2 regions of the Thermanaeromonas toyohensis ToBE genome follow, and region 2 is predicted to be linked to the other one. Evidence: riboswitches for the same ligand, from Rfam matches in the RefSeq annotation. Region 2 holds a riboswitch; the other holds the start of a gene.
What was found. Region 2 has a riboswitch for cyclic di-GMP ahead of B9A14_RS10050 (methyl-accepting chemotaxis protein). Riboswitches for the same ligand answer to the same signal wherever they lie in the genome.
Positions count from the first base shown of each region.

Region 1: another riboswitch for cyclic di-GMP. It lies ahead of B9A14_RS00070 (HD-GYP domain-containing protein); the one in region 2 lies ahead of B9A14_RS10050 (methyl-accepting chemotaxis protein).

Region 1 covers NZ_LT838272.1:14,348-18,080, forward strand. The annotation lists gene pnpS (two-component system histidine kinase PnpS) at 1-273, shown strand, start outside; gene B9A14_RS00065 (AbrB/MazE/SpoVT family DNA-binding domain-containing protein) at 251-604, shown strand; cyclic di-GMP riboswitch class I at 667-780, shown strand; gene B9A14_RS00070 (HD-GYP domain-containing protein) at 872-1,507, shown strand; gene B9A14_RS00075 (phosphatase) at 2,204-2,944, shown strand; gene radA (DNA repair protein RadA) at 2,960-3,733, shown strand, end outside.
Region 2 covers NZ_LT838272.1:1,940,686-1,944,418, forward strand. The annotation lists gene B9A14_RS10045 (chemotaxis protein CheW) at 1-588, opposite strand, end outside; gene B9A14_RS10050 (methyl-accepting chemotaxis protein) at 619-2,562, opposite strand; cyclic di-GMP riboswitch class I at 2,699-2,786, opposite strand; gene B9A14_RS10055 (FapA family protein) at 2,982-3,733, opposite strand, start outside.

The DNA of each region.
Region 1 (3,733 bases), 1.4 Mb from region 2:
GGATCTAAGATACGGGTGGAGGTGCGGGATACCGGCATAGGGATCCCGAAGGAAAGCTTGCCTCGGGTCTTTGAACGGTTTTACCGGGTGGATAAGGCCCGTTCCCGGGAACTTGGGGGTACAGGCTTGGGGTTATCTATTGTAAAGCATATGGTAGAATCCCATGGTGGGACGGTAGGAGTCCATAGTCAAGTAGGGCAAGGTAGTACCTTTTACTTTATACTCCCTATAGCCGAAGGGGAGGAAGGGGGTGAAGGAGTTACGAGAAGGTAAGGTAGTGGGGACTTTAGGAGGGTCCCGGGAGATAGTTTACCGTCGGGTGGTGGATGAGAAGGGTAGGGTTACTTTACCCACTGAAATGAGGCAGCAACTAGAGATCCGGGCGGGGGAAGAAGTAGAGTTTCTCCTCCGGGAGGACGGACAGTGGTATATCCGCAAGGGATTCCCCCAGCGGGCTTGCACTTTTTGCGGTTGTGAGGTGGATTTAATACAGGTTTGGGGGCAGACCCTCTGTCGCCGCTGCGCTAAAAAATATCTGTATCTTTTAGCCCGGGAGCTAGAACTGGATATTTTTGTGGGAAAGAGTGGGAATCTACCAGATTAAGGAGGATTTTGGCTAACGGCGTCGAACAAATTTACCACCACAAAAAAAATCTCGAAATAAGAGCTGCTTCAGGGTAAACCTGTCGAAAGGCAGGGGCACAAAGCCATGGGTCTAAGGCTTTTCCCTTTAAGGGGTTAGCTCCTCTAAAGGGAGGCTATGATCGCCAGGCTGCCAGCTCTTAAGGGGTATAAGTGACCCTGGCGAGCCTTGCTCTGAAGCAAGGTTATTTTGTTTTATTAAAAAGAATTTAAGAGAGGATGTCCTTAAGTGGACGCCTACGCCGTTAGCGCATTGCTTGAGGATTTGTTTAGACATTCGCGCCTCACTTACTACCATTGCCTGCATGTAGCCGTTACTGCTCGCCAGGTAGCCATGGAGCTTGGATTAGAGTACCAAGAAGTGGAGAAGATTTTTTTAGGCGCTCTATTTCACGATATCGGCAAACTCAAAATTCCCCGGGCTATATTACATAAGAAGGGTCAGCTTACCCCTGCGGAGTGGGAAAAGATGTATAAACACCCGGAGGAAGGGTGCCACCTTCTACCGGATACCTTTCCTTGGCAGCCTATTAAGGAAATAATCCTTTACCACCATGAAAGATGGGATGGTAGGGGTTATTATGGGCTATCCCGCACGAAGATACCCCTAGGAGCTAGGATAATAGCCCTGGCTGATGCCTTTGACGCCATGACCTCACGGCGGCCTTACCAAGAAGCCCGCGGCTTAAGCGCAGCCCTGCGGGAGCTAGAGGAATGTAGTGGTAGCCAATTTGATCCTCAAGTTGTAGAGGCCTTTTTTTCCCTTACTGCAGGGTTCCTTAAGGGCCGGCAGGTCTTAAGACCGGAAAAAATTAATCTGATCTTAAACGTAACAACACGGAAACTTAACAGTAATGAGTTATGATATCAATGAACAGCCCGCTAGCCCTTTACTACAAGCGTCCTCTGACCTCCTTTTTTATATAAACCTTAAGCTTAGCCCAGAGATTTCTCTGGGCGTTTTTTTACCTTGCCAAAACAAAAGCAAAGAAGGCCGCGATCTTGCGGCCTTCCTTTTAAAGAGCCCATAAGGACCTTAACACCGGCTAACACACATCCCTACAGAGCCCATACCAGCCTTTCGGCGGGTATAGACCCTTACGGAACCTATGCTAACCTTAGCTCGACAATTTAAAGTACCTGAGAAGCCGAACAAGGTCTCTCGATCTTGTTCGACCTCTAGCCTTTAAAGGTTGCCTGCGGCACCTTAAATTGTCTTAGCTCGACCAAGGATCATCCTTGCCGACCTGCCCCTAATCCTTCGGACTAGGGGCAAGCCTTGACGGACTTATCCTTGATCTTCCCGCCAGCCGGTACCGAGCCTTTTTGACCCGGTACCGACCTTTGGCCGGAGATGGCCGAGCCCTTGCGGACCCGGCCATCTCCTGGGCTCGGCCCTTATGGACCCTGACGCTATTATTATTACCCGGAGCATAGGATAATATTTATTCTAAAGCAAAATCTCTTTGCTAAATTTTTGTTAAACAGAAGGACAAGGTATTGTCTTTGCGCTATACTTGTAGATAGAAAATCGCATTTAAAAGTAAAGGAGCGGAAAAAGATGTATTGCGAGGCCGATCTTCATACCCACACTATAGCCAGCGGCCACGCTTATAGCACAGTTAAGGAGCTTGCGGAAGCAGCCCAGGCCAAGGGGTTAAAAATGATAGCCATCACCGATCACGGCCTGGCTATGCCCGGAGGACCCCATGAATATTATTTCCACAATTTAATTTCGTTACCCCGTAAAATAGGGGAAGTAGAGATATTAAGGGGGGTAGAGGCTAATATTATCGATGAAGAAGGCCACTTGGATATACCGGAAAACCTTTTAGAAAAGCTCGATATAGTGCTCGCTGGCTTTCATGTAGCTACAGGCTTTGATGGCCGTTCCCAAGAAGAATACACCCGTGCAGCTTTGGCTGTCTTGGCCAATCCCCACGTACATGTTCTGGTCCATCCAGGGAATCCGGATTTTCCCTTGGATCTGGAGGCTATCGCCCAGGCCGCAGCAGCTAACCGTAAGGCCCTAGAATTTAACAATAATTCCTTTTTCTATAGTCGCCCGGGGAGCCTACCCCGTTGCCAACTCTTGGCCCAGTTAGCTAAGAAATATAAGGCTCCTGTAGTATTATCTAGCGATGCCCATGTATTTACGGCTGTGGGTAATTTCATGCGGGCCTGGCAGGTAGTGCGGGGTGCAGGAATAAACGAGGACCAGATACTTAACCTTACGGTTACCAGGGTAAAGGAATTTTTAGGCTGGCACCGGCGTCGGCCGCGGGCTGGACAGGGCGCCTAAAGGGGGATGTCCGTACTGGCCAAGGTAAAGGTTAAATTTATCTGCCAGGTTTGTGGTTATGAAAGCGCAAGCTGGCTTGGGCGTTGCCCGGCCTGTGGGTCTTGGGATACGCTGGTCCCGGAAACGCAGCCTATAACTTCACGTATGGGCCTTAAAGGTAGTCCCCAACCGGTAGGTACACCTCCTGTGGCTTTGACGGAGGCCCCGCGACTAGAGGGTGAGCGCCTCTGTACTGGCCTTAAAGAATGGGATCGTGTCTTAGGCGGGGGTTTAGTACCCGGTTCCCTGGTCCTGGTGGGAGGCGCGCCTGGGATAGGGAAATCTACCCTCCTTCTGCAGCTGGCTTATGCTGTAGCTAACCAGTGGGGGCCAGTGCTTTACGTTTCCGGGGAGGAGTCTTTAGCCCAAACCCGCCTACGGGCTGAACGCCTGGGGACGCTATCTTCTTCCATTTATTTGCTTTCCGAAACCAGCGTCCCGGCTATCCTGGAACAGGCAGAAATGTTAAAGCCTGTGCTTTTGATTGTGGATTCCATCCAGACGGTCTTTATCCCGGAAATACCAGTGGCCCCTGGAAGCGTCTCCCAGGTGCGCGAAAGTGCTGCTGCTTTCCTTAGGGCAGCTAAAATGGGAGGCCCTGCTATAATCTTGATAGGACATATAACTAAAGATGGGTTGCTGGCTGGCCCTAAGGTTCTAGAACACCTTGTGGATTGTGTTTTGTATTTAGATGGGGAGGGCTTGCAGGCGTACCGGCTTCTAAGGGCAGTAAAAAATCGGTTTGGTTCT
Region 2 (3,733 bases):
ATCTAAGGCGTATTCTTCTTTCCCTACCCGGAAGGTCAGAAACTGTTGCTCCTTTTCTTGGCTTTTACTTCCTTCTTCCTTCGAGCTTTGGTTCCTATGTCCTTTAGCTTCGTTAAGGAGCGCTACTCCTTCTTCATCAAGGCCTATATCTTTTAGCATTTGGTCCATCTCTAAGAGGAGGACGAGTTTACCCTCGCCCATACGTGCTGCTCTGGTAACATATCCTGCAGTATCTCCTTTTTCTCGAAATTCCTCTATAGCTTCCCTCGGTATATCTACTACCCCGTCTACTCGATCAACGATGTACCCTGCTTGCTTTCCACCTATATTAACCACTATAACACGGTTGGTTTCCATATCATCTCTTCCGCTTATGCCTAAACGCAAGCGGGTGTCATAAATTGGAAGAATATTGCCCCTTAGGTTAGCGAGCCCCCGCATATACGGGGGCGTCAGAGGTACCTTTACTACTTGGGGAACGCGGATGATCTCTTGAAGGTACTCTATACCTATCCCGAAGCTTTCCTCGCCTAAACGAAATATTACATATTGGTCAAGGCTTGTGGCTGACCCCCTGATCGCTGCCATATACCTTCCTCCTCGCTCGCCTATCCTTCGTTAACCTTGCTGGAGCTCATCCGCCAAAGCCGCAATCTCTTCTATGGCCTGGGCGAGTTCCTTCATACCTTCCGCCTGCTGCCGGCTAGCTGTGGCTGCTTCTTGGGCAGCTTTACTGGCCTCTTGAGCAGACGTGGCTATCTGCTCTACCCCTTTGGCTGTTTCTTCCACCCTTAACAGGCTTTCGTCGGCCTGCTTCTTGACTATCTGTACTCCTTCAAGCACTACTCGCATGTCAGCTTCAATGGCATCGAGGTCAGCGACTGTTTTCTGGGCTTTTTCAGCTTCTTTCTGAACAACTTCTCCGATGGTAGTAATGTCCCGGAGGACATTCATTATCTGCTCCTGGATACCTTTTACCATTTCTTTAATCTGTTCAGCGTTACGGGCACTCTCTTGGGCAAGGTTGCGGATATCTGAGGCCACCACGGCAAACCCTTTACCGTACTCTCCTGCCCTCGCCGCTTCTATAGCTCCGCTTACAGCCAGCATGTTGGTCTGGATACTTACGCTGGCAATTGTATCCACTATTTTATCTATCATCCGGGCGTTTCGCTCAAGTTGGTTGACCTTCTGTACGTTCTCAAGGTTAGTCGATGCCGCCCGTCTTATGCCTTCAATAAGCTCATTCACCCTTACTTTATTAGCAGCCAGCAGGTCATTAAGCTCCTGTGTTGCTACTTTAGACTCTTCTGCTTCCTTGGCAATTACCCCCATGGATCTTTCTATTTGTTTGATAGCACTAGAGGCTTCTTCGGAAGCCGAAGCCTGTTGCTCTGCCGACTTCGCTATTTGATTTAGAGCTGCGTTGATCTCTTCTGCTGAACGGCTGGCCTCTTCAATTGCTGAGGATAATTCTTCCGCTGCTGCTGCAAGAGACTCGGCTGATTTAACGATATCAGTTGAATGCTTAAGCGTATCAGCTAGATCTGCTAAATTATTGGTACTAGCACTTATCTCGGCCAGCGCATGGGCCTGCTGCTCAACCCCTTGTAAAGCTTGCTCAGTTGCGCTGGCTTGCTCTTCAGCAGTAGCTGCTATTTGCTCGCTTCCCTTTTGGAATTCAGCCACTGCCTTTTCTACTTCAGTAATTAGCTGTTCGATCCTAGTTGCACTCTCTACTACGTTGACTACGGAGCTAGCTATCTTCTTAAGCTCATCAGTTATAACTTTGCCCTTTTCTGTTTCACCTCTAGCTACCTCGGCTGCTTTATTAATAGCTTCCGCCACTATCCGTACATCTTCTTGCACGCTATCCACTATCTTCCGTATATCACTGGCTGCTTTCTCGGAAGTTTCTGCCAGGGTCCTTACTTCGTCGGCTACTACGGCAAAACCACGGCCGTGTTCCCCAGCCCGTGCGGCCTCAATCGCAGCATTTAGAGCCAAAAGGTTAGTTTGGTCAGCGATCCTTACGACAGTCCTAACAATCTCACCAATCTTGGCCGCTTCTTCTTCCAGCCTTGCCACCAGTCTGGCCGATTCTTCGCTTCTAGCAGCGCTATCGTCTACACCTTGGATCAGTTCTTCGATGTCTTGAGATGTGCGGTTTACTAAATCCCTTATGGCTTCACAACGGGACAGCGACTCCCGTGCCTGCTTTACAGAGATTTTCGCCGCCTCGCCAATAACCTGTATGGCAGCCAAAGACTGCTCGGTAGCACTGCTAGCCTCCTGAGCTCCGCTGGCTATTTGTTCCATAGCGCTGCGCAATTCTTCTACAGCACTTGAAGCCTGTTCAACTCCAGAAGAAAGTTGTTCTGTTGCACTAGCTATCCGCTCAGCTATCTGTTGCTGCTTGGCAAAGGTTCGAGCCTGCCTCCTGCGCGCTTCTATCTCTTTCTTATCTCCCTCCTTTACTAGTTCAGTCTTAGAAGTATCCCTATATACCCCTCGGCTGCCCGTAGGTAAAGGTTCTAATGTTTTGGTAGAGGTAATAGCCATAGGTGTTGCCTCCTTCTTAATTTTTGGTAGTTATGACTTATCTTGCTTTAAGTTAAATAAACTTAAATCTAAAATTAGGCTTAAAATAAGCTTAAAATAAAAGGGAGCACGTTTCTGCTCCCTCCTACCTCGATGCACCGGCAGCCTGGCAGCCTTAGCTTAGATCCCGCCTTAGGCCCATGACTTTGCGCCCCGCCCTTTCGAACGGTTTGCCCTTCTCGGTGCAGATAACGTACCTTTCCTGTAGCCTTCTAACTTACTCAGCCCTTATCTCTTATTTTATTTTGCTGTTATTTTATTCGACATTATGTCTAAAAATCCTCTTTTTAAGTTAAAATTATCCCTTGCATTGTTTGAAGATCAAGGAGAAATTTGTCGAAAAACCGCAGGTATTTTGGCCGCCCTGAATCCAAGCTCTTTTACCTCCAAGGTATAACATCTATTTCACCTTCCGCGTTAAGGCGAAGCCTTATTTTTCTTTCTTCCCTGGTGAAGGGATAGATTCGGACACCTATTTTTACAAAACTATTTTCATAGGCATGTTCGATAGTGACTACGCCTTTTTCCTGTACCGTGACTGTACTTTTGGCTCCGCCCCGGGTGCCCAGTTCCCTTACGTACACATCCTCTCCTGCCTTTATTTCCCCGCCTCTAAAGGCGCCATGGATTATAACCTTTTTTCCTGCTTCGATATAAGAATTGTCACAACCTATACGGCTTACAGTTACGCTTCCTGAGGCGATAATTTTGGAGTTAAGCACATAGCCCACAGTCACGTTGCCGTTTTCTGTTTTGTCCTGGATTTGAATATGGCCTAGCAATTCCATAGCCTCATTGTACAGTTCCTCTATCTCTTCGATGCTGACTATGGCAAGGGGTAGGCGTACTAACTTATACTCCATGTTATTTAAAAACCGGGTGAGGGGAGGATACTCAAAGGGGAGCTTCTTGACGTACTCTCTAAGGACCTGAATAGATGCTGGAATACCAGGATACTTCCGTTCAAGCAACAATTTGACTAAAGGGCCGATGGTGCTTCCTGTGTACTTCTCTTTAAGCTGGTTGAGGGCCAGAAATAGCTCTTCTATCTGAGATGATATCCTCTTTAGGAGGGGAAGACCGTTCCTTAGGAGAGCGAACTTCTCTCCAGCGATTATAGTTGAAGCGTGGA